Regions from separate parts of the Streptomyces lancefieldiae genome, predicted to be linked through region 3. Evidence: riboswitches for the same ligand, from Rfam matches in the RefSeq annotation. Region 3 holds a riboswitch; each other region holds the start of a gene.
The links. Region 3 has a riboswitch for cyclic di-AMP ahead of RM812_RS11945 (C40 family peptidase). Riboswitches for the same ligand answer to the same signal wherever they lie in the genome.
Positions count from the first base shown of each region.

Region 1 (10,142 bases), on a different contig from region 3:
GGGCTGCCGGCGGCCTGCGCGAGGGTCTCGTGGAACCAGCCGCCCAGTGAGCGCAGGTCCTCGCCACTGCCCCGCCTGGCGCGTTCCTGTCCCAGCCTGACCAGCCCGCGCAGTACCTTCAGGTGGGCCTCGGTGCGGCGCCGGGCGGCCCGGGAGGCGCCGAGGGGTTCCAGGAGCGTACGCGTCTCCAGCAGGTCGGCGGCCTCCTGTGCGGTCGGCTCCGCCACGCACGCGCCCGCGTGCCGCCGGGTCACCACGAACCCCTCGGCCTCCAGCGTACGCAGCGCCTCGCGGACGGGGACGCGGGAGACGCCGTAGTTGCGGGCGAGGAGTTCCTCGGTGAGCCGGCTGCCCCGCCCGTGGACGCCGGCGACGATGTCGTCCCGGATCGCCGTGCACACCGAGTGCGCCGGAATACGCATGACCGACCTCCGTCTTAATCCCCGTGAAACGTCGACGATGGACGTGTGTTCCGTGACTCTAGGCCAATGGGGCTGGCATTCGGACGGCGCGGCGGATTTCATGGATATTTTTTGGACAGCACCGCGCCCGGAAATCCGAAAGCCCCGGCTCGGGGAGCCGGGGCTTTCGGTTGCCGTACCGTCCGTCGTCACACGTTCACGCCGTGGGAGCGGAGGTAGGCGACGGGGTCCATGTCCGAGCCGTACTCGGGGCTCGTGCGGGCCTCGAAGTGCAGGTGCGGTCCGGTGACGTTGCCGGTGGCGCCGGAGAGGCCGATCTGCTGGCCCGGGACGACCGACTGGCCCACCGAGACGCCGATGGACGACAGGTGGCCGTACTGGGTGTAGGTGCCGTCGTGCATCTTGATCACGACCTGGTTGCCGTACGCGCCGCCCCAGCCGGCCTCGACGACCGTGCCGACGCCGACGGCGTGCACGGAGGTGCCTCTGGAGGCGTGGAAGTCGATGCCGGTGTGACTGCCGGAGGACCACAGGGAGCTGCCGGCCCGGTAGGCGGTGGAGACGTAGGAGGCGGTGATCGGCGACACGAAGGTGTTGAGGCGCTCGCGCTCCGCCTCACGCGCGGCGCGCTCCTTGGCCTCGCGCGCCTCCTTCGCCGCCTCGGCCGCCCGCTCGCGCGCGGCCTCCTCGGCCGCCTCTCGGGCGGCTGCGTCCAGGGCTGCCTGCTTCTGCGCGGCGGCCTGGGCGTCGATCTCGTCGGCCACGGAGTCGCCGATGGTGACGACCGGGGTGAGTCCGCTCTGCTCCGCCTCGGACTCGGCGGCGAGCGCCGGAGCCGCGAGGGTGCCGACGACGCCGGTGGTGGCGAGGGCCGCGACACCCGCCGCGCGGGCGGTGGTGCGGTGCACCCGGCTGGGACGGCGGTGCTTCCCGGTGGCGCGCGTGAACGCCATGTAGAGGCTGTTCCTTTCCTTCCCTCTCGCCTACCGGGTTAGCTGACGGGTTCGGAGCAGGAAGGTCTCCTACGGACCCCCTCGCTGCACGCGCGGGCATCCGATTCACCCCAGGGACTGCGATGGGTCCCCGGCTCCCCTGGCTCGCGCCGTACGGGGACTCGGCGATGACTGTCCGGTGCCGCGGGTGCGGCGCACTGCCTGACGAACAGCCCGGACGACGCTAAACGCGGCTGCCTTCAATCCTCAAACGCAACAGGCTTTTTGTAGCGCATGCCACAGGGCAGACAGGCAGCCACTCCCTCAATTCGGACAAAAGGCGGCCCTGGTGACGCATTCGTCACCAGGGCCGCCGCGCTCGTGTGCCCTACTCGGCGGCCACCACGGTCACTTCGCCGATGCCGAGGGCTTCGACGGGCTCCTTGATCTGCGCCGCGTCACCGACGAGGACCGTCAGCAGTCGGTCCCCCGGGAAGGCGTTCACCACCGCCGCCGTGGCCTCCACGGTGCCGGTGGCGGCGAGTTGGCGGTAGAGCGTGGCCTGGTAGTCGTCGGGCAGGTGCTGCTCGACCTGGTCGGCCAGCGTGCTCGCCACGGCCGCCGCCGTCTCGTACTTCAGCGGCGCCACCCCGACCAGGTTCTGCACCGCGACGTCGCGCTCGGCGTCGGTGAGTCCGCCCTCGGCGAGCGTGCGCAGCACCGTCCACAGGTCCTGCAGGGCGGGGCCGGTGTTGGGGGTGTCGACGGAGCCGCTGATGGCGAGCAGGGCGGCGCCCGTGCCGTCGGGGGCGGACCGCAGGACCTGGCCGAAAGCCCGTACGCCGTAGGTGTATCCCTTCTCCTCGCGCAGGACGCGGTCCAGGCGGGAGGTGAGGGTGCCGCCCAGGCAGTAGGTGCCGAGCACCTGCGCGGGCCACACGCGGTCGTGCCGGTCGGCGCCGGTGCGCCCGATCAGCAGCTGCGTCTGGACCGCTCCGGGGCGGTCCACGACGACGACCCGGGCGGTGTCGTCGGCGGTCACCCGGGGCACGGGGCGCGGCTCGGCGGCGGAGCCGGTCCACGCGCCCAGCGTGTCGCCGAGCAGCGCGTCGAGGTCGACGCCGGTGAGGTCGCCGACGACCACGGCGGTGGCCGTGGCGGGGCGGACGTGCTTCTCGTAGAAGGCGCGTACGGCTCCCGAGTCGATGCTCGCGACCGTCTCCTCGGTGCCCTGGCGCGGGCGCGACATGCGCGCCTCGGCCGGGAACAGCTGCTTGTAGAGCTCCTTGGCCGCGCGGCGGGAGGGGTTGGCCAGCTCGTGCGGGATCTCGTCGAGGCGGTTGCGGACCAGCCGTTCCACTTCGCTGTCCGTGAACGCGGGCGCCCTGAGGGCGTCGGCGAGCAGGCCGAGTGCCCTGGCGAGACGTGAGGCCGGCACCTCCAGGCTCAGCCGGACGCCGGGGTGGTCGGCGTGCGCGTCGAGGGTGGCGCCGCAACGCTCCAGCTCGGCGGCGAACTCCTCCGCGGAATGCTTGTCGGTGCCCTCGGAGAAGGCGCGCGCCATGATCGTGGCGACGCCGTCGAGACCGGTCGGCTCGGCGTCCAGAGGTGCGTCGAGGAGTACTTCGACGGCGACGACCTGCTGGCCGGGGCGGTGGCAGCGCAGCACGGTGAGGCCGTTGGCGAGACTGCCGCGCTCGGGGGCCGGGAACGCCCACGGCTTGGGTTCACCGGCCTGCGGCTGCGCGTGGAATTCCATGGTGGCGAGCTCGGTCACTTGGCCGCCTCCTCGTTCTCGTCGGTGGCGTCGGTCTCGTCGGCGGCGGTCTCGTCGGCGGGGGCGGTGGGCTCGTAGACGAGCACCGCGCGGTTGTCGGGGCGCAGGCGGGCCTTGGCGACCTCCTGGACCTCCTCGGCCGTCACCTCGAGCACCCGCTGCACGGCGGTGAGGGCGAGCTGCGGGTCGCCGAACAGGACGGCGTACCGGCACAGTTCGTCGGCGCGGCCGGCGACCGTGCCGAGGCGGTCGAGCCACTCGCGCTCCAACTGGGCCTGGGCGCGCTCCATCTCCTCGGCCGTGGGACCCTCCTCGGCGAACCGGGCGAGCTCCTCGTCGATGGCGGTCTCGATGACCGGCACCTCGACGTCACCGGACGTCTTCACGTCCAGCCACCCCAGGGAGGGCGCCCCGGCGAGCCGCAGCAGGCCGAACCCGGCGGCCACGGCCGTGCGGTCGCGCCGCACCAGCCGGTTGTACAGGCGGGAGGACTCGCCGCCGCCCAGGACGGTGAGGGCCAGGTCGGCCGCGTCGCACGCGCGCGTGCCGTCCTCCGGCAGGCGGTAGGCCGCCATCAGGGCACGGGCCGGGACCTCCTCCTCGACGACCTCGCGCAGCTGCCCGCCCATGACGTCCGGCAGCGAACCGTCCCGCGGGGGCTGCTTGCCGTCGTGCGAGGGGATGGAGCCGAAGTACTTCTCGATCCAGGCGAGCGTCTGCTCCGGGTCGATGTCGCCGACGACCGACAGCACCGCGTTGTTCGGCGCGTAGTAGGTCCGGAAGAACGCGCGCGCGTCCTCCAGCGTCGCCGCGTCCAGGTCGGCCATCGAGCCGATCGGCGTGTGGTGGTACGGGTGCCCCTCCGGGTAGGCGAGGGCGGTCAGCTTCTCGAACGCCGTGCCGTAGGGCACGTTGTCGTAGCGCTGGCGGCGTTCGTTCTTGACGACGTCCCGCTGGTTCTCCATGGACTCGTCGTCCAGGGCGGCCAGCAGCGAGCCCATGCGGTCGGCCTCCAGCCAGAGGGCGAGCTCCAGCTGGTGGGCGGGCATGGTCTCGAAGTAGTTGGTGCGCTCGAAGCTGGTGGTGCCGTTGAGCGAGCCGCCGGCGCCCTGCACCAGCTCGAAGTGGCCGTTGCCCTTGACCTGGGCGGAGCCCTGGAACATCAGGTGCTCGAAAAGGTGAGCCAGGCCGGTACGCCCCTTGACTTCGTGACGGGAGCCGACGTCGTACCAGAGGCACACCGCCGCGACCGGGGTCAGGTGGTCCTCGGAGAGCACCACGCGCAGGCCGTTGGCCAGGCGGTGCTCGGTCGCTGTCAGGCCGCCGGAGCCTGCCTGGGCTGTGGCCGTGTGACCCATGGGCATGTACGTCCCTTCGATCGCGGAAACCTAAGTGGAATCATTGGGCGGAACTGCGGAATTCCCACCGATCCTGCCACTGTATGCAAGCGTGCGGGCCACCGGTGGAGTTCCCGGCTCTCGTACGCCGAGAGCGAGAAAGGGGTTGGCGAGCCGCCGGACACGAGGGCGTACGCTGCGGGCAGCCCCGGGCGGCCGGGCAGCCCGTGACGGGTCCTGGTCGGTCGCTGTCAGTGCCGCGGTCCACAATGGACCGCGTCAGATCACCGTTCACGCTTCAGCAAGGAGCCGGCAGCGATGGCCCGCCGTAGTACGAAGACCCCGCCGCCCGACGACTCGTACGAGGAGAAGATCCTCGACATCGACGTCGTCGACGAGATGCAGGGCTCCTTCCTCGAGTACGCGTACTCGGTCATCTACTCCCGCGCCCTGCCGGACGCCCGCGACGGCCTCAAGCCGGTGCACCGCCGCATCGTGTACCAGATGAACGAGATGGGCCTGCGCCCCGAGCGCGGCTACGTCAAGTGCGCGCGCGTCGTCGGCGAGGTGATGGGCAAGCTCCACCCGCACGGCGACGCGTCGATCTACGACGCGCTGGTGCGCATGGCCCAGTCGTTCTCGATGCGCGTGCCCCTGGTCGACGGCCACGGCAACTTCGGGTCGCTGGGCAACGACGACCCGCCGGCCGCCATGCGGTACACCGAGTGCCGGATGGCCGAGGCGTCCAGCCTGATGACGGAGTCGATCGACGAGGACACCGTCGACTTCGCCCCCAACTACGACGGCCAGGAGCAGGAGCCGGCGGCCCTGCCCGCCGCCTTCCCGAACCTCCTGGTGAACGGCGCGTCGGGCATCGCCGTCGGCATGGCCACGAACATGCCGCCGCACAACCTGCGCGAGGTGATCGCGGCCGCCCGGCACCTGATCCGGTACCCGAACGCCGACCTCGAAGCCCTGATGAAGCACGTCCCGGGCCCCGACCTGCCCACCGGCGGCCGGATCGTCGGCCTGCCCGGCATCCGGGACGCCTACGAGACGGGACGCGGCACCTTCAAGATCCGCGCGACGGTATCCGTGGAGACGGTGACCGCCCGCCGCAAGGGCCTGGTCGTCACCGAGCTGCCCTTCGCCGTCGGCCCGGAGAAGGTGATCGCCAAGATCAAGGACCTCGTCGGCTCCAAGAAGCTGCAGGGCATCGCCGACGTCAAGGACCTCACCGACCGCGAGCACGGACTGCGCCTGGTCATCGAGATCAAGAACGGCTTCGTGCCGGAGGCGGTCCTGGAGCAGCTCTACAAGCTGACGCCGATGGAGGAGTCCTTCGGCATCAACAACGTCGCCCTGGTGGACGGCCAGCCCCTCACCCTGGGCCTCAAGGAACTGCTGGAGGTCTACCTCGACCACCGCTTCAACGTCGTACGGCGCCGCAGCGAGTACCGCCGGACCAAGCGCCGCGACCGTCTGCACCTGGTCGAGGGCCTGCTCACCGCGCTGATCGACATCGACGAGGTCATCCGCCTCATCCGCTCCAGCGAGAACTCCGCACAGGCCAAGCAGCGCCTGATGGAACGCTTCTCGCTGAGCGACGTCCAGACGCAGTACATCCTGGACACGCCGCTGCGGCGGCTCACCAAGTACGACCGCGTCGAGCTGGAGGCGGAGAAGGACCGGCTCAACGCGGAGATCGAGGAGCTGACCCGGATCCTGGAGTCCGACGCCGAGCTGCGCAAGCTGGTCTCCGCCGAACTGGCCGCGGTGTCGAAGAAGTTCGGCACCGACCGGCGTACGGTGCTGCTGGAGTCGTCCGGTGCCCAGGTGGCCGCCGTGCCGCTCCAGGTGGCGGACGACCCGTGCCGGGTGCTGCTGTCCTCCACCGGTCTCCTGGCCCGCACCGCGACCGACGAGCCCTTCGCCCCGGACGCCGGCGCCAAGCGCGTCAAGCACGACCTGGTCGTCTCGGCGGTACCGGCCACGGCGCGCGGCGAGGTCGGCGTGGTGACGTCCGCCGGGCGTCTGCTGCGGGTGAACGTCGTGGATCTGCCCCAGCTCCCGGAGTCCATGCCGACGCCGAACCTCTCGGGGGGCGCGCCGCTGGCGGAGTTCGTGTCCCTGGAGGACGACGAGTCGGTGATCTGCCTGACCACACTGGACGAGTCCTCGCCCGGCCTGGCGCTCGGTACGGAGCAGGGTGTCGTCAAGCGCGTGGTGCCCGACTACCCGTCCAACAAGGACGAGTTGGAGGTCATCACGCTCAAGGAGGGCGACCGGATCGTCGGTGGAGCCGAGCTGCGCACCGGCGACGAGGACCTGGTCTTCATCACCGACGACGCGCAGCTGCTGCGCTACCAGGCCTCGCAGGTCCGCCCGCAGGGCCGCCCGGCGGGTGGTGTGGCGGGCATCAAGCTCACCGACGGCGCGAAGGTCATCTCCTTCACGGCGGTGGACCCGGCCGCGGAGGCGGTGGTCTTCACGGTCGCCGGTTCGCGCGGCACGCTGGACGACTCCGTGCAGACCACGGCCAAGCTCACGCCGTTCGACCAGTACCCGCGCAAGGGCCGCGCCACGGGTGGTGTGCGCTGCCAGCGGTTCCTGAAGGGGGAGGACTGCCTGGCCTTCGCCTGGGTGGGCGCCACCCCGGCGCTCGCCGCGCAGAAGAACGGCACCCCGGCACAGCTCCCGGACGTCGACCCGCGCCGCGACGGCTCGGGCGTGTCACTGCCGAAGACGGTGTCGGTGGTGGCGGGCCCGGCCTAGGCCGACGGATCCGCGGGATCCCGCCCGTCCGGGCCCTCGTCAGCCAGGTCCTCGTCGGCCGCCTCGTCGTCCGGGTCCTCGTCAGCGGGGTCCCGTCCGTCCCCGCCGTCGTCCGGGTCCGGTACGTAGCGCAGGACGCCCCACATGCCGCGCTCGTCGGCGTACGGGACGTCACTGCGGCACGCGTCGAGTTCCTTGCCGAGGGCCGGCGCGTCGATGCCGGAGCCGATGAGGACCAGCTGGGTGCGGCGGGCTTCGGCGGGCGTCCAGGCTTCCGGGTGGAAACGCAGGAAGCGCCCGACCGCGTGGACGGCGTACCGGTTCCGCGGGTCGTTCGGACCGAAGTCGACGTACCCCTTGATCCGGTACAGGCCCTCCGGCCGGCTGTCGAGGAACCGCATGAGCCGACGCGGGTCGAGGGGAACCTCGGAGACGAACGACAGGGTGTCGTAGGCAGCGTGCAGATGCTCGGCATCCGCACCGTGCGCGGAGTGGTCGTGCAGGTCGTCGAAGGACAACTGCCCCACACGCTCCTCGCTCGGCCGGCAGTCGTAGAGGAACTCGGGGTCGATGCGGCCGTAGGTCGCGGGCACGACCGCGGCGCGGTCGCTGAGCGAGCGGACGAGGGCGAGCACCCGCTCGGCGTCCGGGGCCCGGTCGGTCTTGTTGACCACGACCAGGTCGGCCAGCGCCAGGTGCCGGTCGATCTCGGGGTGCCTCGCGCGCGTGTCGTCGAACTCGGCGGCGTCGACGACCTCCACGAGCCCGCCGTAGACGACCTCCGGCTGCTCGCTGGCCAGGAGCATGCGCACGAGTTCCTGCGGCTCGGCGAGACCGCTGGCCTCGATGACGATGACGTCGATGCCGGCATCGGGCCGGGCGAGCCGCTCCAGGTAGCCGTCGAGTTCGCTCGCGTCGACGGCACAGCACAGGCACCCGTTGCCGAGCGAGACGGTGGAGTCGCCGAGGGCGCCGGCGACGGCCATCGCGTCGATCTCGATCGAGCCGAAGTCGTTGACGATGGCGCCGATCCGGCTGCCTCCGCTGCGGTGGAGGAGGTGGTTGAGGAGTGTGGTCTTTCCGGAGCCGAGAAATCCGGCGAGAACGACGACCGGGATCTGCTGCGGAGTCGGGCCCTGCCCCACCGTGCGACCTCTCTCTCACCTACGCGCACGCCGTCCGTGGGAAGGCGTGCGCTCACGTACGGAACTGCCTGTTCAGGATACGAGCCGACGAAGTGCTCGCCGAGTGCTCGCGGAGTGAACGGTTGTCAGCGCCACTTGCTGGGCAGACGTTCTGCACGGCGCCGGACTGTGCGACCCTCGCTTCCCTCCGTGCGCCTCCTCTCCGCCTCCCCGCCGGTCAGCGCCGCTCGGCACCCGGGAGGCGACAGCGCCGCCCATCGCTCGCCGGTCCCCGTCAGCCGGCCCGCACTCGACGACCGGCGGGCGGTCGCCTGATTCGGGGTTGACATGGCCACGGAAGAAGTTCACGGGGAGGACCGGCTCCGCGGCAGCGGGGACGATGCTGCTCGCCACGGCCGGGTTGACACCGGCCGCACATCGGCGGCGACTCGAGACCGCACGTCTGCAGGTGCGACGACTGGAGTTCGCGGAGCCGGCGTTCCGCCGCAAGTCGCTGCAGCACCAGCAGCGCACCCTGATCCGCGCCAAGGCGGACATCCCCGACGCCTGACATCACCACCCGCGTCTCCGGCCGCACCCACCGTCACCCGTGCCGGACGCCCCCACCGGCGAGCAGCCCGGCACCCCGTCCTTGCTCGACGCTCGCTCGACCGGGCCTGGCGCCCGAACGGCACCAGGCCTCCCGCGTCGCGGGCTCCGCCCTGGCCCGAGGCCGCCCCCGCCGCCGCCGGAGCAGCGTTCAGGCGCGGCTGGAAGTCGTCGCGACGCAAGTCAGGTTAGGCTCACCTCTGTGAGTACGTGCTCAACCGTCTCCCGGTACCTCGACGAGCCCGTCTCGGGCACCGCACCCGTCGCGAGGACCTGGCTGCTGCTCGAACAGCCGGGCCCCTGGGGCGCCAAGGCGCTCACCTCGAGCCACCTGGATCCCGCGCTCGGGCGCGCCCTCGAGGCGGCGGTCAAGGGTACGGGCGTACGCCTCGCACTGATCCGGCGGCCCGGGCGCCACGCGGACCACGGCGCCCCCGCCGAGCGCCGGGTGTACGCCGCGCACACCGTGCCGGGGGCCGTGTGGCTGCGCAGCGCCACACTCACGGACCCGCGCCGACTGCTCGACCTCGATTTCGCCGCGCTCGGCAGGGGCGATCACCGTGCGTTCGACTCGGTCCTCGCGGGCGGTCCCCACCTGGGTGATCCGCTCGCTCTCGTCTGCACCAACGGCAAGCGCGACCGCTGCTGCGCGCTCCTCGGCCGGCCGCTGGCGGCCGAGCTCGCCGCGTCCGGCGCCGACGGCGTCTGGGAAGTCACCCATCTGGGTGGTCACCGCTTCTCTCCGACCGTGCTCGTGCTGCCCCACGGATACGCGTACGGCCGGGTCGGGGCCCACGCCGTCAAGGAGATCCTGCACGGTGTGCGGGAGGGGCGGATCGTCGTCGAGGACTGTCGTGGGAACTCCGCGTGGGAGCGCCCGGGGCAGGCGGCCGAGCTGGCCGTGCGCTCGGCGTCGGGCGAGCAGGCGGCCCAGGCGCTGAGCGTCGTGCGGACGGACGGCACCGCGCCGCACTGGGAGGTGACCGTGGCCCACGTCGACGGCCGGCACTGGCGGGTCACCGTCGCCCAGGGCGCGTCGGCGCCGCCCCGTGCGGAGAGCTGCGGGGCGTCGGTGCTGGGCTCGCCGGCGCGGATGGAGGTCACGGCGGTGCGCGAGCTGTCGGTCGCGGCGGCGTTCGCCGGCTGACCTTCATCTCGGGCGGGCG
Region 1 is NZ_JAVRFH010000018.1:28,767-38,908, forward strand. Features, by position in the region: gene RM812_RS19170 (GntR family transcriptional regulator) at 1-422, opposite strand, end outside; gene RM812_RS19175 (M23 family metallopeptidase) at 611-1,375, opposite strand; cyclic di-AMP (ydaO/yuaA leader) riboswitch at 1,388-1,552, opposite strand; gene RM812_RS19180 (M16 family metallopeptidase) at 1,743-3,131, opposite strand; gene RM812_RS19185 (M16 family metallopeptidase) at 3,128-4,495, opposite strand; gene RM812_RS19190 (DNA gyrase/topoisomerase IV subunit A) at 4,787-7,243, shown strand; gene RM812_RS19195 (CobW family GTP-binding protein) at 7,240-8,388, opposite strand; gene RM812_RS19200 (hypothetical protein) at 8,711-8,938, shown strand; gene RM812_RS19205 (sucrase ferredoxin) at 9,179-10,123, shown strand.
Region 1: another riboswitch for cyclic di-AMP. It lies ahead of RM812_RS19175 (M23 family metallopeptidase); the one in region 3 lies ahead of RM812_RS11945 (C40 family peptidase).

Region 2 (10,142 bases), on a different contig from region 3:
CAGTGTCAGCGTCTGGTGGCACGTCCTCGGCGTCGCGGTGATCGTCGGTGCGCTGACCTTCGCCCCGGACCACCACCGGTCGGCGTCCTTCGTCTTCGGCGAGTTCGTCAACAACACCGGCTGGGGCAGCGGCGTCTACGTCGTCCTGATCGGCCTGCTGATGGCCCAGTACACCTTCACCGGCTACGACGCCTCCGCCCACATGACGGAGGAGACGCACGACGCCTCCACGGCCGGCCCGAAGGGCATCGTCCGTTCCATCTGGACGTCCTGGATCGCCGGCTTCGTCCTCCTCCTCGGTTTCACCTTCGCCATCCAGTCCTACGAGGGCTCCCTCGCCTCCCCGACCGGCGCACCGCCCGCGCAGATCCTGCTCGACGCGCTGGGGGCCACCGCGGGCAAGCTGCTGCTGCTCGTCGTCATCGGGGCGCAGCTGTTCTGCGGGATGGCGTCGGTGACGGCCAACAGCCGCATGATCTACGCCTTCTCCCGCGACGGCGCGCTGCCCTTCTCCCACGTCTGGCACTCGGTGAGCCCGCGCACCCGCACACCGGTCGCGGCGGTCTGGCTGGCGGCTCTGGCCGCGCTGGTCCTAGGCCTCCCGTACCTGATCAACGTCACGGCGTACGCGGCGGTGACGTCGATCGCGGTCATCGGCCTCTACATCGCCTACGTCATCCCGACCCTGCTGCGCGTCCGCAGGGGTGCCGCCTTCGAGCGGGGGCCGTGGCACCTGGGGCGCTGGTCGCGGGTGGTGGGCGTGGTGGCGGTGGCGTGGGTCGGCGTCATCACGGTCCTGTTCATGCTGCCCCAGGTCTCCCCGGTCACGTGGGAGACGTTCAACTACGCGCCGATCGCCGTCCTGGTCGTCCTCGGCTTCGCCGCGACCTGGTGGCTGGCCTCGGCCCGGTACTGGTTCCTCAACCCGGACCACGAACGCACCAGGGCCCGCGCGGCGGCCCGCGCGAACGCCCCCGAGCCGGCGGACCCGTAGCCCGGGCCCCTGCGACCGCCCCGCCCGGCGCGGCGTCGTCCCCGATCCCCGACCCCCGGCCCCCGATCCCCGTTCTTCGATCGCCGATACCGGATCGGAGATGCGGCCACGTCGGGCTATGCTCGGTGTGGCAACATCACGCCACACCCCTTGGGCCCTTAGCTCAATTGGCAGAGCAGTGGACTTTTAATCCATTGGTTGTGGGTTCGAGTCCCACAGGGCCTACCGCCACGCCCCCAGCTCACGAGCACGACGAGCTGGGGGCGCCGCCGTCGCACCGCTGGAGCGCGCCATGCCCCTCCCGTACGTCCTGCTCTCCGCCGCCGTCTCCCTCGACGGCTACCTGGACGACACCGGCCCCGAGCGCCTCCTGCTGTCCGGCCCGGCCGACTTCGACCGGGTCGACGAGGTGCGCGCGTCCGTCGACGCGATCCTGGTCGGCGCCGGCACGATCCGGGCCGACAACCCGCGGCTGCTGGTCAACTCGGCCGAGCGGCGGGCCGCGCGGGTGGCGGCCGGGAAGCCGGAGTACCCGCTCAAGGTCACGGTCAGCGGGTCGGGGGAGCTGGACCCGGCGGCGCCGTTCTGGCACACGGGAGGGGAGAAGGTCCTCCTGACCACGGACGAGGGCGCCCGGCGGGCCCGCGTGCTGGGACTCGCCGCCGACGTCGTGCCGCTCGGCAGCGCCCTCGACTGGCGTGCGGCGCTGGAGTACCTGCACGCCGCGCGGGGCGTACGCCGACTCATGGTCGAGGGCGGGGGGACCGTCCACACCCAGTTGCTGCAACAGGAACTCGCCGACGAACTGCAGCTCGTCCTCGCCCCGCTGCTCGTCGGGGACCCGGACGCGCCCCGCCTGTTCGGGCCCGGCGCCTACCAGGGCGGGCGGCTCAGGCTGGTGGAGTCGCGGCGCATCGGGGACGTCGTGCTCATGCGGTACCGGCCGACCGCCCCGGGCACCGACGGCCGGGTCTCCGCGGCCGACCGGCACTGGCTGGCGCTCGCCTGCGAGCTGGCCGGGCTGTGCCCGCCGTCCGGGACGGCTTTCAGCGTGGGGGCGGTCGTGGTCGCCGCCGACGGTACGGAGCTGGCGCGCGGACACTCACGGGAGGGGGGCGACCCCGTCGTGCACGCCGAGGAGGCCGCGCTCGCCAAGGCCGACCCGGCCGACCCGCGGCTCGCGACCGCCACCGTGTACAGCAGCCTGGAGCCGTGCGCCCGCCGTGCCTCCCGGCCCGCGCCCTGCGCCCGGCTGATCCTCGACGCCGGGGTGCGCCGGGTGGTCACGGCCTGGCGGGAGCCGGACACCTTCGTGCCGGGGGCCGACGGCAGCGGGGTGCTCGCCGCGGGGGGCGCCGCCGTCGTCGTACTGCCGGAGTACGAGGAGCGGGCGAAGGCGCCCAACCGTCACCTGGAGGGGTAGGGAGATACGGATGTGCATTCTGCCCCCGAGATGGCGTACAGTGGAGACACAACGACGCGGGGTGGAGCAGCTCGGTAGCTCGCTGGGCTCATAACCCAGAGGTCGCAGGTTCAAATCCTGTCCCCGCTACTCAAGACCGAAGGCCGGAATCCATTGAGGATTCCGGCCTTCGGTGCGTTCACCCGGTCGGCCCCCGAAGGCTCGCCCCCCGCCCCCGCTCCGGGAAACCTGGAGAACGGGACGGCAGGCGGCGTCGACGTGCGGGGCGGCGGGAGACGAGTGGTGCGGCCAGGTGACGTGGCAGACGAGGGACCGTACGCCCGGGCCGGCGGCCGGCTTCCCGGCGATCCCGTGCCCGACCCGGGGCTCGGCGACAACATGGTGCTCCCGCCGTCCGCCGGGCCCGAGCGGCGGCGGCGGACCGCGTACGGGCGGACCCTCGTACGCCTGCTGCCCGTACTGCTGATCGTCATCGCCGTCCTGTACGACATCCTGACCCCGAGGTACTTCACCGCCGGGCCCCTCTACACGGCCGCGCCCCTGGTCGCCGCCCCGGTCTACTCACGGCGCGGCACGGCGCTCACCGGTGTCGCCGTGGTCGCCGCCGTGATCGGGCTCCAGCTCAGCAAGGGCGTCATCCACTACGTCGACTCCCTCACGGAGCTGATCACCATCGCGACGGTCGCGGCACTCGCCGTCCTCGTCAACGCCTTCGTGCGCCGCACCGACGAGCGCCTCGTCTCCGTCCGCGAGATCGCCGAGGCCGCCCAGCGCGCCGTGCTGCCCGAGCCCACCGAGCGGATCGGCGGCTTCGAGATCGCCGCCCGCTACGAGGCCGCGCAGGCCGACGCCTTCATCGGCGGGGACCTGTACGCGGTGCAGGACAGCGCGCGCGGCGTCCGGCTCATCGTCGGGGACGTACGCGGCAAGGGCATGGGGGCGGTGGCCGCCGTCGCCGTCGTGATCGGCGCCTTCCGGGAGGCCGCCGAGCAGGAGACGACGCTGGAGGCGGTGGCGCAGCGGCTGGAGCGGGCCCTGGCGCGCGAGGGCACCCGGCGGGAAGGACTGGACGCCTTCGAGGGGTTCACCACCGCCGTCCTCGCCGAACTCCCGCACGGCGACGGCGTGGTCCGCATCGTCAACCGAGGCCATCCTCCGCCCCTGCTGCTGTACGCCGACGGCACCCTGCTCCCGCTGCCCGCCCGGGAGTCCGCGCTGCCGCTCGGCATGGGCGAGCTCGGTGTGTGGCCCGACCGCGCGGACGAGGTCGACTTCCCCGGTGGGGCCACACTGCTGCTGTACACCGACGGTCTGTCGGAAGCCCGCGACGACCGGGGCGAGTTCTACGAGCCGCACCAGCGGCTGGCCGGTCGCGTCTTCCGGCATCCGGCCGAGCTGCTCGACACCCTGGCCGAGGACGTGCGCCGCCACTCCGGGGGCGGCATGGCGGACGACATGGCCCTGCTCGCCGTACGACGGCCCTGACCGCCATCACGGTTGGTGACGGATCGAGCGCCCTGCGCATAACAACTGACACACCGTCAGAAAGTGCTGGGGCGGGAGGTGCCACTGAGGGGCGGTCAAGTCGCCCCGTTTTAGCCGATGGTGAGGCTTACGTCCCCGCGGAATCCGTTAATGATCAAGTGGAACAGCTTGGAATCCGAGCCCCCCGTCTATTAACGTTCGATAACGCAGCGCGGTCGTCCCAGCCGTCACAGAAGGCGGCTCCGTGCGCACGCGCCGAATCCCGTGAGGGAACCGGGGAACCACCACCTTGGGGTGAATCGGGCGTATGACGCCGTGGAGACACGGCCGATATACGCGCGTAGGAGACCTTCCTGCTCCGAACCCGTCAGCTAACCCGGTAGGCGGAAGGAAGGAAAGGAGTACGCCCACGTGGCGTCCAACCGGCCTGCCCCCGAGGCCCCGTTCGTGCCGAGCCGGCACGACACCGAAACCTTCGGCCACGAAGGCCACCGTGCCGAAGAGGGCCCCTGGGAGGAGTGGAATCCCACCGAGGAGTCCATCCGCCCCGTACGCGGCCGGCACCGCGTCGCCAAGCAGCGCGGCGGACTCGCCCGCAGTTCCACCGTCCTCGGCGTCGGTGTCATAGCGGCCGTCGGAGCGGGCGGCATGGCCAGCGCGCAGGCCGGCAAGCCGCCGGTGCCGATCTCCATGCCGGACCTGCCGAACGTCGGCTCGCTCATCTCCGACGAGGAGCCGGAGCCGGAGGGCACCGCCACCCCGCTCAGCGGCATCGGCACGGCCTCCACCGACACCGCGGAGGGCACCACCGACGCCGGTGAGACCCTGCGGACCCGGATCATGGCGCAGGCCGAGCAGCAGCAGGCCCAGGCCGAGAGCAGGGCCGCCGCCGAGGCTGCGGCCGCCGCCGAGAAGCAGGCCGCGGAAGCCGCCGCCAAGGCGGAGGAGGAAGCCAAGGCCAAGGCCGCCGCCGCCAAGAAGAAGGCGGAGGAGGAGGCCGAGAAGAAGGCCGAGGCCGAGCGGCTCGCGCAGCTGGCCAAGCAGTACACGCTGCCGACCTCCTCGTACACGATCTCCTCCACCTACGGTCAGGCCGGCGCCTACTGGTCCTCCGGCCACCACACCGGCCTCGACTTCGCGGCACCCACGGGCACACTGCTCAAGGCGGTCCACAGCGGCACGATCACATCGGCCGGCTACGAAGGGTCGTACGGCTACAAGACGGTGCTCACCCTCGACGACGGCACCGAGATCTGGTACGCCCACCAGTCCTCCATCGGCGTCAGCGTCGGCCAGAAGGTCAGCACCGGTGACGTCATCGGCCGCGTCGGCGCCACCGGCAACGTCACGGGCGCCCACCTCCACATGGAGGTCCACACGAGCTCGGGCGCCGGCATCGACCCCATGGCGTGGCTGCAGAGCAAGGGCCTCACTCCCTGAGCCGCACTCTCCCCGGCCCTCGCCGCCGCTGAACCCCGGCGGTCCTGACGGAGACCCCCTCGACGTCAGGGCTGCCGGTCCGTGCGTCCGGGCGGCTATCGCTGGTCGGGGTGGGGCGGGGAGTACGGCAGGTACGGGTGGGGTGCGGGGTACTGCGTCGGTACCGGTACTGATGTCGGCACGGTAGGGGCGTGACCGTAGGGGCCGTACGAGCCGTGTCCCCCGTGTCCCGGCCATGGCCACGGCAGGACGGGAGGCGGAGGTGCCGTGACGCGGGCCGCGTGCTCCAGGGCCGGGCGTGCCACGTTCCGTCGGTGCCACAGGGCGTCCAGCAGTTCCCGCTCCCGTACGACGTAGTCGGCGCCCGCCCCGCCCCGGCGCCCCCGGTGCCGCAGGAAGGCCAGTGAGGTCGCGTACGCCTCGTACTGCGCCACCGCCCGCGCCGCCGGTTTCCCCGCGTACCGGCGGGCGTGCTGCCGGGCGATGCGACGGGCGCGCATCGAGCCGAGGGCGAACGGTTCCGTCGGCGCCAGCCACCCGGCCGCGACGTACGCGGGCAGTTCGGCCCGCACGGTGACCAGTTCGCGCTGCCGGGTCCAGATCACCAGCCAGGTCAGCAGGCCGAACGCGGGGAGCATGAAGGCCGCGTACACCGCGAAGAAGCCGTACTGGCCGAACGAGGCCGAGCCGTTCCACAGCGCGTGCATGCCCATCGCGAGCAGCAGGCCGGACAGCGGGAGCAGGGCGCGGCGCAGGCGGTGGCGGTCGGCCAGGAGCGCGGTGATGCCGAAGCCGATGCCGGTGAGCACGGTGAACAGCGGGTGGGCGAACGGCGACATCACGATGCGGACGAAGAAGGTCGCGGCGGTGACGGAGGCGATGCCGCTGTCGCCGGTGAGCTGGTCGGTACCGAAGGCGGTGCCCAGGTAGAGGATGTTCTCGGTGAAGGCGAAGCCGGTGGCGGTGACACCGGCGACGACCACGCCGTCGACGATGCCGGTGAAGTCCCGCCTGCGGAAGAGGAAGACCAGCAGGACGGCGGCGGCCTTGGCGGACTCCTCGACGACCGGGGCTATGACCGTGGCGCCGAGGGTGTCCGCACCGGCCGGGTCGGCGGTGGCCGTCGCTATCCACCTCGTGGCGAAGCTGTTCGCGATGATCGCTATCAACGCCGCCGCGCAGGCGCCCCAGGCGAAGCAGAACAGCAGGTTCCGCCAGGGCCCGGGGTCGACCCGGTCCAGCCAGCGGAACGCGGCGATGAGCAGTGGCACGGGCAGTACCGCCAGCCCCAGCCCCACCAGGAACCCCTGCGTCCCGGTCTGTTCACGCACCAGGGCCAGGATCACCAGGCCGGAGAGCGCCAGCAGGGTGATCAGCGCGCCGTAACGCACCCAGGTGCGCTGCCACCAGTGCGGACGCGGCGGATACGTCGGATACGGGGGACAGGTGGCCACGGCATGGACCCTAACCGGTGGGGGGCTGCTCCTTGTACTGATCGCGGTGCTGTTCGCGGTGCGGTGCGGGGTGCTCGTCGCGGTGCGGTACGGGGTGCCGTACGCGGCGGAAGAGCAAGTCGTTCACCACATGTCCCTTGTCCAGGCCCTGGCCCTCGAAACGGGTCAGCGGCCGGTGGGCGGGGCGCGGCGCGTAACCGCCGTCGGGCACGGTGTTCTCGAAGTCGGGGTGCGCGGTGAGGACCTCGAGCATCTGTTCCGCGTACGGCTCCCAGTCGGTGGCGCAGTGCACGACGGCGCCCGGCGCCAGCCGGGTCGCGGCCAGGGTCAGGAACTCCGGCTGGATCAGACGGCGCTTGTGGTGCCGCTTCTTGGGCCAGGGGTCGGGGAAGTACACGCGCAGGCCGGCGAGGGAGTCGGGGGAGAGCATCTCGCGCAGGAGGATGATCGCGTCGCCGTTGCCCACCCGGATGTTGGACAGCCCGTTCCGGTCCGCGAGAGCGAGCAGGTTGCCCTGGCCGGGGGTGTGGACGTCGACGGCGAGGATGTTGGTGTCCGGGTCGGCGGCGGCCATCTGGGCGGTGGCCTCGCCCATGCCGAAGCCGATCTCCAGGACCACGGGTCCGCTGTTGCCGAACAACTCGGGAAGGTCGATGACCCGCTGCCCGTCGATGTCCAGCCCCCACTTCGGCCACAGCCGCTGCAGCGCGTCCGCCTGCCCGGCGGTCACCCGGCTCCGCCGGGGCTGGAAGCTGCGGATCCGCCGCTCGAAGTGCGATCCGGCGGGATCGGCCTTGGGCCCGTCCGGGAACCGGGGCTCGCCCTTGACACGGGTGTGCCGCGGGGACCCGCCGACGGGGGACGCGTCGGCATGGGGGGCGGCTGGCTGGGGGGCGTCGGAAGCGCTGCGGAAATCAGACACAGTGCCCCCAATTTTACGGCCGTCCGAGCATGGCCAGCGCCCTGCGCCCCACCTCCCGCCCGATCGGCAGCGCCGCTGTCGCCGCGGGCGACGGTGCGTTCAGGACGTGCACGGCGTGGGCGCCCTCGCGGATCAGGAAGTCGTCCACCAGCGTCCCGTCCGCGAGCACCGCCTGCGCCCGCACCCCCGCGGCCGCCGGCACCAGGTCCTCCTCCGTCACGCCGGGCAGCAGCCTGCGGACCGCCGCCGTGAACGCCCGCTTGGACAGCGACCGCCGCAGTTCGCCGGCGCCGTACCGCCAGTGCCGCCGGGCCAGCCGCCACGAGCCCGGCCAGGCCAGCGTTCCTCCGAGCTCGCGGGGCCGCACCACGCCCCAGTCGTAGCCCTCCCGGGCGAGCGCCGGGACCGCGTTGGGGCCGATGTGCACGCTTCCGTCGATGCCGCGGGTCAGATGCACCCCGAGGAACGGGAAGGCCGGGTCCGGCACCGGGTAGACCAGCCCCCGCACCATTTCGGGTCGCGCCAGCTCGTAGTACTCGCCCCGGAAGGGGACGATCCGCATGCCGGGGTCGTCCCCGGTCATCCGGGCGATCTCGTCGCAGCGCAGCCCCGCGCAGTTCACCAGGACCCGGGCGCGCAGCACCTCCCCGGAACGGGTGCGGACGGCGACCCCGAGGTCCGGGCGCCGGTCGATGTGCCGCACCTCGGCGTCGTAGCGGATCCGCGCGCCCGAGGCCCGGGCCAGCTGCCGGGCCACGGCGACGTAGTCGCAGACGCCGGTCGTGCCGACGTGTATGGCCGCGAGGCCCTGGACCTCCGGCTCGTACTCCTCGATCTGGGCGGCGCCCAGCTCCCGTACCGGTATGCCGTTCTCCCGGCCGCGCTGCACGAGGGCGTGCAGGCGGGGCAGCTCGGCCCGGTCGGTGGCGACGATCAGCTTGCCGGTGACCGCGTGGTCGATGCCGTACTCGGCGCAGAACTTGACCATCTCGGCGGCGCCCCGCACCGCGTAGTCGGCCTTCAGGGAGCCCGGGCGGTAGTAGACGCCGCTGTGGATGACGCCGCTGTTGCGGCCCGTCTGGTGCCGGGCCGGGCCCGGTTCCTTCTCCAGCACCGTGACGTGTGTGCCGGGCGCGGCGCGGGTGATCGCGTACGCCGTGGACAGCCCGACGATCCCGCCGCCGATCACCAGCACGTCGCAGTCGTATGCGATCTCGGCCCGCATCCGTTCCACCTCCGGCCCACCTCCCGGCTTCGATAGTGCACTGTGCCACTGACAATGCCTTCAAACCCGGGAGACGGCGGGCTCATGCCGATGTCATCAGGAGCGGGCGGGCGCGCTCGCGCAGTTCGACCACGCGTGGCTCGTCGCCGTACGGCTCCAGGCGGTGGAGGAGGTCCCTGACGTACTCGGTGGTGCGGGCGGAGGAGATGCGGCCGGCGACCTCGACCGCCCGCACACCCTGCTCGCAGGCCGCGTCCAGATTGCCCGACTCCAGCTCGGCCACCGCCGAGACGACGAGCCTGAGTCCGTGCGAGCGTACGAACTCCTCCGTCGGTTTCGACAGTGCCTGCTCGGTGAAGCGGCGGACCTGGCGTGGTGCCTTGAGGTCGCGGTAGCACTCGGCCGCGTCGGCGGCGAACCGGTCGTAGGAGTAGAAACCCAGCCAGGACGGGTCGCTGTCGCCGGGGCGGGCGCGCTCCAGCCAGCTCTCGGCCGCCTTCAGGGCGGCGCCGGCCGCCGGTGCGTCGCCCGCGCGCGCGTGAGCCCGTGCCTCGACCAGGCGGAAGAAGCTCATGGTGCGGGCCGTGGCCAGCCCCCGGTTGCGCTCGAGGGCGGCCTGCGCGAGGTCCACGCCCTCGTCGCCGAAACCGCGGTAGGTCGCCTGGAGCGACATGGAGGCGAGTACGTAGCCGCCCAGGGGGACGTCGGCCGCCGCGCGGGCCAGGCGCAGGGCCTGGATGTAGTAGCGCTGGGCCGCTTCCTGCTGGCCGGTGTCGAAGGCCATCCAGCCCGCCAGGCGGGTCAGTTCGGCCGAGGCGCCGAACAGGGCGCGGCCGACCTCGTCGGAGTAGGAGCCGAGGAGCAGGGGCGCCGCCTCCACGCGCAAGCACTCGGGGACCATCGACGAACGCCAGTCGCCGCCGCCGTACTTGGAGTCCCAGCGACGGGCGTCCTCGGCGGCCTCCCGGAGTTTCTGCACATCGCTGTGGCCGACTTTGAGCGGTGCGCCGGAGCCCTCGGCGGGGCTCGCCTCGCGCGCCACCGAGCTGTCGGCCGGGGTTATCAGCCATCGCGATGCGGGCGTTGCGTATGCGCTCACTGCGAACGATCCGGCGAGCGACTGCCAGATGCCGCCGGAGCCGGCCCGGCGGCCGGCGAGGTCGAGACGGTACAACTCGGTGGCGGACCTGACGGCCTGG
Region 2 is NZ_JAVRFH010000053.1:3,085-13,226, reverse strand. Features, by position in the region: gene RM812_RS33685 (amino acid permease) at 1-994, shown strand, start outside; tRNA gene RM812_RS33680 (tRNA-Lys) at 1,147-1,219, shown strand; gene RM812_RS33675 (dihydrofolate reductase family protein) at 1,287-2,417, shown strand; tRNA gene RM812_RS33670 (tRNA-Met) at 2,473-2,546, shown strand; gene RM812_RS33665 (PP2C family protein-serine/threonine phosphatase) at 2,700-3,902, shown strand; cyclic di-AMP (ydaO/yuaA leader) riboswitch at 4,146-4,303, shown strand; gene RM812_RS33660 (M23 family metallopeptidase) at 4,314-5,342, shown strand; gene RM812_RS33655 (PrsW family intramembrane metalloprotease) at 5,438-6,796, opposite strand; gene trmB (tRNA (guanosine(46)-N7)-methyltransferase TrmB) at 6,807-7,718, opposite strand; gene lhgO (L-2-hydroxyglutarate oxidase) at 7,732-8,943, opposite strand; gene RM812_RS33640 (MFS transporter) at 9,026-10,142, opposite strand, start outside.
Region 2: another riboswitch for cyclic di-AMP. It lies ahead of RM812_RS33660 (M23 family metallopeptidase); the one in region 3 lies ahead of RM812_RS11945 (C40 family peptidase).

Region 3 (10,142 bases):
CGGGGCAGCACCCCGCTCCACAGCTCGTGCATCCCGCCCTCGGGATCGCACACCGACATGGGCTGCCAGGTGTCGCCGTGGTAGCCGCCGCGCCAGGTCAGCAGGCGCCGCTTGCCGGGGCGGCCCAGCGAGCGCCAGTACTGCAGGCACATCTTGACGGCGACCTCCACCGACACCGACCCGGAGTCGGCGAGGAACACGTGTTCCAGACCCTCCGGCGACATGTCGACAAGGAGCTTCGCCAGCCGTACGGCGGGCTCGTGGGTGAGCCCGCCGAACATCACGTGGCTCATCCGCTCCAGTTGCTCACGCGCGGCCTCGTTCAGCACCGGGTGGTTGTAGCCGTGGATCGCCGACCACCAGGACGACATCCCGTCGACGAGTTCCCCCGAGCCGTCGGCCGGTCTCAGCCGCACCCCGCTCGCCGACTCCACGACGAGCGGATCCTGCCGGCCGGGCATCGGGCCGTACGGATGCCAGACGTGCCGCCGGTCGAGTGCCAGCAGCTCCTCCACCGTCAGCGCGGGCTCAGGCATTGGGCGCGAGGTCCGTGCCGGCACCGCGGCGGCGTACGGCGACCAGGTCGGTACGGGGTTCGCCGGCCACCGCAGGCCCCGCGGCCGGGGCGGCGTCGCGGCCCCCCGCGGCCGGTTTTGAACCGCAGACCCCGGCGGCCGAACCGCAGTCCCCGGCGGCCGGAGCGGTCCCGCAGACCCCGCCGCCCTCGTGCGACCCGCAGCCGCCCCCCTCGTGCGACCCGCAGCCGCCCCCCTCGTGCGACCCGCAACCCCCGCCCTGGGCCGCCGCCCGGTGCTCCGGCAGGGTCACCTGGCCGGTGCCCTCCACCTCGAACCCGGCGTCCGCGATCATCTCCAGGTCGGCCCGGCCCGCCTGGCCCTCACTGGTGAGGTAGTCGCCGAGGAAGATGGAGTTGGCCAGGTGCAGGGCCAACGGCTGCATCGAGCGCAGGTGCACCTCGCGCCCGCCGGCGATCCGCACCTCTACGTCCGGGCAGACGAACCGCGTCATCGCCAGGATGCGCAGGCACCGCTGCGGGGTGAGGTTCCACTCCTTGGCCAGCGGCGTGCCCTCGAACGGGATCAGGAAGTTGACCGGCACCGAATCCGGATCCAGCTCGCGCAGCGAGAAGACCACGTCGACCAGGTCCTCGTCGCTCTCGCCCATGCCCGCGATCAGCCCCGAGCAGGCGGACAGCCCGGCCGCGTGCGCCTTGCGCACCGTGTCCACGCGGTCGGCGTACGTATGGGTGGTCGTGATGTCGCCGTACGTCGACTCGGACGTGTTGAGGTTGTGGTTGTAGGCGTCGGCGCCCGCCTCGCGCAGCCGCTCCGCCTGCCCGTCGGACAGCAGCCCCAGGCAGGCGCACACCTCGACGGACTCGTTCTGCTCCTTGATGGCCCTGATGGTGTCCGAGACCCGGTCCACGTCCCGGTCGGTCGGACCGCGTCCGCTGGCCACCAGACACACCCGCTTGGCGCCCCCGGACACGCCCGCCGCGGCGGCCTCGGAGGCCTGGTCGGGCTTGAGCCACGTGTACTTGAGGATCTCGGCCTTGGAGCCGAGCCGCTGCGAGCAGTAGGAGCAGTCCTCGGGACACAGGCCCGACTTCAGGTTGACGAGGTAGTTGAGCTTCACCCGTCGGCCGAACCAGTGACGGCGCACCTTGCCTGCCGCGGCCACCACATCGAGCACGTCGTCGTCGGAAGTGGCGAGGACGGCGAGAGCCTCCTCGCGGGTCGGCGACTCGCGCCGAAGCCCCTTGTCCACCAGCGTGTTCAGCAGGTCCATGAGAGCTGATCCTGTCCTAAGGGGCCGCCCGGGGCCAAGGAGGCTTCGCACAACCCTGGCGGATCACCGTGTGGGTATTGCCACACATCGGGCGGCCGACGGTGCCGCTAGTGTCTGTCCACTGCCTACAAAACGAGAGGACCGCCCATGGCGTTCGGCTGGATCGACGAGCAGGCGGAACTGCGCCGCCGGGCCGGGCTCGTGCGGACGCTGCGCCCCCGTCCGGCCGACTCGCCGCTGCTTGACCTGGCGAGCAACGACTACCTCGGGCTGGCCCGGCACCCGGAGGTCGCCGAGGGGGCGGTCCGGGCCGCGCGGACCTGGGGGGCCGGCGCGACCGGCTCCCGGCTGGTGACCGGCACCACCGAGCTGCACGCCGCGCTCGAACGGGAACTGGCCGCCTTCTGCGGTTTCGAGGCGGCACTCGTCTTCTCCTCCGGATACGCGGCCAACCTCGCCGCGGTCACCGCGCTGGCGCCGCACGGCACCCTCGTCGTCTCCGACGCGGGCAACCACGCCTCGCTGATCGACGGCTGCCGGCTGGCCCGCGGCACGACCCAGGTCGTGGCGCACGCCGACCCGGAGGCGGTGCGCAAGGCACTGGCGACGCACGACGGCCCAGCCGTCGCCGTCTCCGACACGGTCTTCTCGGTCGACGGCGACGCGGCGCCGCTGGCCGCGCTCGCCGCCGCCTGCCGGGAGCACGGCGCCGGACTGGTCGTCGACGACGCCCACGGCCTCGGCGTGCTCGGCGAGGGCGGCCGGGGCGCCCCGCACGCGGCGGGGCTCGCGGGCGCCGACGACGTCGTCGCCACGGTCACCCTGTCCAAGTCGCTCGGCAGTCAGGGCGGCGCCGTGCTCGGCCCCGCCCGGGTCGTCGACCACCTGGTCAACGCGGCCCGGACGTTCATCTTCGACACCGGCCTCGCCCCCGCGGCGGCGGGCTCGGCCCTGGCGGCGCTCACCCTGCTGCGCCGCGAGCCGCAGCGGGCGGCGCGGGCCCGGGAGGTGGCGGCCGACCTGTACGCCCGCCTGACCGCCCTGGGGCTGGAAGCGGTACGTCCGCACGCCGCGGTCGTCGCGGTGCGCGCCCCCTCCCCGGAGGGGGCCGTACGCTGGGCGGCCGACTGCCGGGCGGCCGGCCTGTCCGTGGGCTGTTTCCGTCCTCCTTCCGTGCCCGACGGCATCTCACGGCTCAGGCTGACCGCTCGTGCGGACCTCTCCGGGGATCAGATCGAACGCGCTGTACGGGTGATCGGCGAAACGCGACCATGAGTCGGCGTGACACGGCCGTGCGCCGCCCGATGCCCCGTCGGCGTCAGCGGCCGTGGATCCCGGCCGTGAACGACGCCCAGCTCTCGGGGGAGAAGAGCAGCGCGGGTCCGGCCGGGTCCTTGGAGTCGCGCACGGCGAGCAGTCCGGCCCAGGGGCCGGCCGACGGGCGGGCCGCCTCCACACAGTTGTTCGCTCCGGTGCTGTAGCTGCTGCGCAGCCACCGCACCCCGGGCAGTTCGGTACTGGCCCGGATGGTCCGGGGAAGTTCCGACACGGAGCCTGAATTGGTGCCTGACATGGTGCCTCCTTACGCGCCTGCCGCGGTCGCGGCGATGAAGTCCAACGAGTCCTCGGGCGAAAGGGCATGGGTCAAAAGGGCATCGAAGGCCTCGGTGTAGGCCTCCAGGTCTTCTTTCCGTTCGAGATGCAGGCTACTCGTCAAGTGGTCGAGAACAACCACGTCCAGATCAGAAGTGCGCGAAAAAGAGAAGATTACGAAAGGGCCGGTGACACCGATGTGCGCCCCGGCGGCGAACGGCAGTACCTGGAGCCGGACATGGGGGAGAGACGCGGCCTCGACCAGGCGCGCCAGCTGACGGGACATCACCCCGGGCCCGCCCACCTCCCGGCGCAGTACCGCCTCGTCCAGGACCGCGCTCAGTTCCAGGGGCCGCTGCGCCCGCAGCACGTCCTGCCGGGCGAGCCGGACCTCCACCAGCGTGTCCAGCCGCTTCTCGGGCAACCCGTCCACCGCGGCGCGGGTCACCGCGCGGGCGTACTCCGGCGTCTGCAGCAGGCCGGGGACCACCGTGGTCTCCAGCGTGCGCATCGCGCTCGCCTGGGACTCCAGGCTGATGAAGTCCCGGTACGTCGGCGGCAGCACCCCTCGATAGGCGTGCCACCAGTGGTTGCGGCCGCCCGTGTCGTCGGAGCCTGCCAGCATCACCAGTAACTCGCGCAACTGGGCGTCGTCCACCCCGAAGGCGTCCAGCAGTAACCGCACATCGGCCGGTTTCGCGCCGCTGGTCCCGGTCTCGATCCGGCTGACTTTCGACTGGTGCCAGCCCACCAGTCGGGCCGCCTCACCGCTGGTGATCCCCGCCGACGTGCGCAGGGCGCGCAGTTCGGCGCCCAGCTTCCGGCGACGCACCACGGGACCGTGCTGCATGGGCCACTCCCTTACTCCCTATGGTCCGCCCGAATACGCTCTGCCGTCGCAGAGTTCACCGCTTCGAGCGACAGATATATGCATATCTTGGGGGATCGCCGTCCTTCACCGCCCTGGGGTGGCAGTCTGGCGGCGAAGCACCAGTCCGGGACCGTACTCGAACCATCCGCTCCGTGTCGGACCGCGGTCCCGGGGGAAAGGGACGACGTCTCCATGGCAGACCATCTGGAAGCATCCGTCACTCTGCCGAGCGATCCCGCCTCGGTGGCCGCCGCGCGCACCTATGTGGTCGGCACGCTGGCGGAGTGGGGCCTGCCGGCGGACACCGAGGTGTCCGACACCGTCCGGCTCATCGTCTCCGAGCTTGCGACCAACGCGGTCCAGCACACGCTCGGACAGTCCCCCACCTTCACGGTGGACCTCGGGCTCGACCGTCGGTCACGGCTGCGCATCGGCGTCACCGACAGCCATCCCCGCTTCCCCAAGCGCCTGCCCGCCGCCGTCCAGCAGGACAACGGCCGGGGCATGGTGATCATCCGCTGGCTGACCGCGGAGTGCGGCGGCAAGCTGAGAGTCCGGCCCACGCGTGAGGGCGGCAAGACCGTCTCCATCGAACTGCCCTGGACACCCCTGGGCGGACCGGTGACCCCCGAACCGGTCACGGCCGCGGGACAGGTCGTGGGCGGCCAGGAGCCTCAGCCGTGAGGCGCCTCGGCGGCACACGGGCAGGTGACGACGGGTCAGGGCACCGTCACCTGCCCGGGCCCGCTACTTGACCCGGCCGTACCAGACGCTGCTGGTCCAGATCTTCTCCAGGCGTACCACGGCCCCGGTCTTCGGGGCGTGCCAGATCCTGCCCTTCCCGGCGTAGATGCCGACGTGGTAGACGCTGCTGCCCGAGTGGAAGAACACCAGGTCCCCGGACTTGCGATTCTTGGCGGAGACATGACGCGTCTTGTTGTACTGCTGGGCCGCGGTGCGCGGCAGCTTCTTGCCGGCCTTCTTGAACGAGTACAGCGTCAGGCCCGAGCAGTCGAACCTGCGTGGACCGGTGGCACCCCACATGTACGGGGAACCTTTCTTGGAGGCCGCGATCTTGAGGGCCTTGGTCGCATGGGTCGCCGCCGCTGCTTCGGAGGCGGCACCGGGGACCACGACGGATCCGCCCATGGCGGCGAGGGTGAGAGCTGAGGCCGTGCCCGCGCGGGCCATCAGGGACGGGACACGATTGAGCGTGGACATGCGCAACCCTTCGTCAGCCGCCTGTGAAGGGTGACCTGTCGGATTCGGGCTGGCGAAGTTGCCCGGCCGCACGAGTGCGGCTTCACCCCAAGGGCTGCTCGGCCCGGCGCCTCTCGCGGAGATCACCGTTCCGGCGGCCCGTCGTGCTCGGGTCCTCCACTCCTGCCGATCCACTCCTGTCGACCGGTCGTCCGGGCGGCGGCAGGACTCGGCGTCCGCCCGGACCGCCCCGCCGCTGCGGCGGGGGCTTGTCGTCAGTCACGGATCTTGTCTCCTCCGGTGGGAAATTCCCAACGGGACGTGCACTTTGTGTTGTTACTCGCCGTTCATCCGTTCGGGTGGGCGCATCCGGGTTCGAGCCACCGCCGAGTGCGTCGACGAACCGGGGACCTGCGGCGCAACGACTTGTTCCGCTGACCGGGAGGACACGGTGCGCAACTTCGGCCGGTCGGAAATCGGGGGTGTTCCTACGCCGAAAGGGGGTACGCCGTTTGGTCCGTTTCGGGCCCCTGCCGCCTGAACCGCCGGAAACGGCGGAAGCCTGACGCGCGGTCCGCCGTTCCCCGCTCGAGCACCCGAAGCCCAGGTACAGGTCGATCAGGTCGGCCTCCGCGCGGGTCGGGGCGGGCAGCGGCGGCGGTTCCGGTGGCAGCGTCGGCGGCTCACCTCAACGCCGGACGTCGGGAGCGTGGCCCTGCGGCCGGGCGCCGTCCGGTCCACCGGGCCGTGCTCCGGGGCCTGGTGCGCGTCCAGGTTCGCTGCCCGCTCGATGTCGGTGTTCACCCGCTCGGGAGTGCGGCCCGTGTGCCGTACGGGGATCCGCTCCAGGCGGGCGCGGATGTGGGCGAACGCGTCGGCGTGGAGGGCCGGATCACTTGCCTTCCCCTCCTTCGGGCCGGTGAACGGAGGTTGACTGGGCGTCACCCGGACGCCCCGGCAGTACGGCGCGCCGGCCCGGGGTGCCCGCCGCCGGCGGCCCCGCGGCGGAGGGACCGGCCTGCGCCGGGCAGCAGCACACCCTGGTCACCCCGGGCGCGGCCCTCAGACCGACCGGGCCGGCGCCGGGGCCCGGTCGGAGACGGGCGCCTCGCTGTGCGCGCGCCGGCGCAGTGTGCCGCCGAGCAGGACCGCACCCAGACCCAGTACGACCCACCACGTCAGCGTGAACACGGGTCCCGTGGCCGCGGCGCCGTCGAAGAAGGAGACCGAGCGCAGCAGTGAACCGCCCGCCCCCGGCGGCAGCCACTGGCCGATCGCCCCGGCCGGCCGGGGCAGCATCTCCGGGGCGGAGGCCACTCCCGAGAACGCGTTGCCCAGCAGCACCACCAGCAACGCGCCCAGGCCGATACCCGGCCGCCCGAGCAGCGCCCCGAGCCCGGCCGGGCCCGCGGCCACGGCCAGCGTCGACAGCCCGAGGACCCCGGCCACGGCCCACCAGTCGCCGGTGACCACCCCGAGCCAGCTGTGCGTGATCGCCGTCGCCACCAGGCCGGTCAGTGCGGCGGCGCCGACCAGTGTGCCCACCGCGCGCAGGCCGCGCAGCCCCAGCAGGGTCACCGTCGCACCGGCCGCGACTCCGGCCAGCGCGAGCGGCAGCACGCTCGCGCTCACGGCGGCGCCGCGCGGGTCCGCCTCGGGGGCGGGCACCACGTCGACGACCTGGACGGAGGCCCCGGTGGCGGACGCCTGTGCGCTCACCGCCTGCTGCAGCAGTTGGGCCACGGCGGGGCCGGCCGCGGACGCCGTGAGCAGTTTCGGGCCCCCGTCGGTCACGACCACCGCGCCGTACACCGTCCGCTCCTGGAGCGCGTCGCGGGCGGCGGCCTCGTCGGCGTAGCGGTGGATCTCGAAGGCGCCCTCCTTCTGGGTGAGTCGCTGCTCCATCTGCGCGACCGCGGCCGTCGGCCCCGCCACACCGAGCGGCAGATCGCGGGGTGCCGTGCGGGCGGCGGGCCAGGCGAAGGCCCAGAGGGCCAGCGCCACCATCACGGGGACCAGGACGACGATGGCGGCCATGCGGCGGCCGTGCGACGGGGACGACATGGGCGCTCCTTGTAAAAAGAAGATTCGTTCGTTTTACTTCCCGCTCCACCGTGCGGCGATCCGGGTTCCTTGTCAAGAAGGAATGTTCGTTTTAGGTTGGCTCCATGGCCCGCGTATCCCAGGCACACCTCGACGCCCGCCGTCGGCAGATCCTCGACGGCGCCGCGCGCTGCTTCGCCCGCAACGGCTTCCACGCCACGTCGATGCAGGACGTCCTGAAGGAGGTCGACCTGTCGGCGGGCGCCGTCTACCGCTACTTCAGCGGCAAGGAGGAGTTGATCGAGGCGATCGTCACCGAGGTGCTGGGCACGGTGCGGGACATGTACGAGCGGGCCGCGCTGGAGAGCCCGCCGCCCATGCCCGACGAGCTCATCGTCCGGACCCTGACCCACATGACGCAGGGACGGTCGGCCGTGGGGGAGGACGGTGAGTGGCTGTTCCCGAGGCTCATGATCCAGGTCTGGGCCGAGACGCTGCGCAACGAACAGCTGTCGGCCACCCTGAGCGAGGGCTTCGGCAAGGTCAGGGCGGCCTGGGTGAAGGTGGTGGCGCGCTATCAGGAGACGGGCATGATGCGCGACGACGTCGACCCGGACGCCGTGGTCCGCACACTGATGGCCACGGCCCAGGGGCTCGGCGCCCAGTACGCGTTGTTCGGCGGCTTCCCGCACGAGGCCCTGCGGGCGGGCATGCGGGGGCTGCTGAGCATGCGAGAGGCATCCGGCGACATCGGTAATCAGTCGGTCAAATCCGAGTGACGTGGCGGAAACACTGCAACCCTACTCTCCACCCGATCCACCTGCGGTTTTGAACACCGGTGTGTGCGTTTCCCGTGCATTCATGTGTGTTACATCTATAGCCGTCGCGGTGGCCGCGGCAGCCGGACCGTCGGGTCCTGGCGTGACGCCCTGTGAGGTGGTAAGTGCAACTGACCCCGCACGAGCAGGAGAGACTGCTCATTCATGTGGCCGCGGACGTGGCGGAGAAGCGCCGCGCACGAGGCCTGAAGCTCAACCACCCCGAGGCCGTCGCGCTGATCACCGCGCACATCCTCGAAGGTGCCCGCGACGGTCGTACGGTCAGTGAACTCATGGCCTCGGGACGCAAGCTGCTCCAGCGCGACGAGGTCATGGAGGGCATTCCCGAGATGATCCACGACGTGCAGGTCGAGGCCACCTTCCCCGACGGCACCAAGCTGGTCACCGTCCACGATCCGATCATCTGACGGGGACAGCAGCCATGATTCCCGGAGAGATCCTGTTCGCCGACGAGCCGGTGGCCTTCAACGAGGGACGCCCGAGCGTCCGCCTGACCGTGCTCAACACCGCCGACCGGCCCGTCCAGGTCGGCTCCCACTACCACTTCGCCGAGGCCAACCCCGGTCTCGACTTCGACCGCGCGGCGGCCCGCGGCAAGCGGCTGAACATCGCCGCCGGCACCGCCGTCCGGTTCGAGCCCGGCATCCCGGTCGACGTGGAACTCGTCCCGCTCGCGGGTGCTCGCGTCGTCGTCGGACTGCGCGGTGCGACCGGAGGTGCCCTCGATGCCTGAGCTGTCCCGCGCCGCCTACGCCGACCTGTTCGGCCCGACCACCGGCGACCGCATCCGCCTCGCCGACACCGACCTGCTCGTCGAGATCGAGGAGGACCGCTGCGGCGGCCCCGGCCGCTCCGGTGACGAAGCCGTCTTCGGCGGCGGCAAGGTCCTGCGCGAGTCCATGGGCCAGTCCCGCGCCACCCGTGCCGAGGGCGCGCCCGACACCGTCGTCACCGGTGCCGTGATCATCGACCACTGGGGTGTCGTCAAGGCCGACATCGGCATCCGTGACGGCCGCATCACCGGCATCGGCAAGTCCGGCAACCCGGACACCATGGACGGTGTCCACCCCGAGCTCGTCATCGGCCCCGAGACCGAGGTCATCGCCGGCAACGGCAGGATCGTCACCGCGGGCGGCATCGACACCCACGTCCACTTCATCGCCCCCGCCGCCGTCGACGAGGCGCTCGCGTCCGGCGTCACCACGCTCATCGGAGGCGGTACCGGTCCCGCCGAAGGCAGCAAGGCGACCACCGTCACCCCGGGTTCCTGGCACCTCGCCCGGATGTTCGCGGCGCTGGAGTCGAGCCCCGTCAACATCGGCTTCCTGGGCAAGGGCAGCACCATGTCCAAGGAGTCCATGCGCGACCAGCTGCGCGCCGGCGTCCTCGGCTTCAAGATCCACGAGGACTGGGGCGCCACCCCCGCCGTGATCTCCGCCTGCCTCGACGTCTGCGAGGAGTCCGGCGTCCAGCTCGCCGTCCACACCGACACCCTGAACGAGGCGGGTTTCGTCGGTGACACCTTCGACGCGGTGGCCGGCCGTACCCTGCACGCCTTCCACGTCGAGGGCGCCGGCGGCGGCCACGCGCCCGACATGATCACGGCGGTCTCGCTGCCCAACATGCTGCCGGCGTCCACCAACCCGACCCGGCCGCACACCGTCAACACCGTCGAGGAACACCTCGACATGCTGATGGTCTGCCACCACCTGAACCCGGCGGTCCCCGAGGACCTGGCCTTCGCCGAGTCCCGCATCCGGCCCAGCACCATCGCCGCCGAGGACATC
Region 3 is NZ_JAVRFH010000009.1:165,520-175,661, reverse strand. Features, by position in the region: gene RM812_RS11975 (adenosylmethionine--8-amino-7-oxononanoate transaminase) at 1-536, opposite strand, end outside; gene bioB (biotin synthase BioB) at 529-1,809, opposite strand; gene RM812_RS11965 (8-amino-7-oxononanoate synthase) at 1,957-3,084, shown strand; gene RM812_RS11960 (DUF397 domain-containing protein) at 3,128-3,358, opposite strand; gene RM812_RS11955 (helix-turn-helix domain-containing protein) at 3,392-4,252, opposite strand; gene RM812_RS11950 (ATP-binding protein) at 4,466-4,957, shown strand; gene RM812_RS11945 (C40 family peptidase) at 5,021-5,494, opposite strand; cyclic di-AMP (ydaO/yuaA leader) riboswitch at 5,498-5,640, opposite strand; gene RM812_RS11940 (ATP-dependent Clp protease proteolytic subunit) at 6,092-6,418, opposite strand; gene RM812_RS11935 (ABC transporter permease) at 6,536-7,537, opposite strand; gene RM812_RS11930 (TetR/AcrR family transcriptional regulator) at 7,642-8,295, shown strand; gene RM812_RS11925 (urease subunit gamma) at 8,460-8,762, shown strand; gene RM812_RS11920 (urease subunit beta) at 8,777-9,088, shown strand; gene RM812_RS11915 (urease subunit alpha) at 9,081-10,142, shown strand, end outside.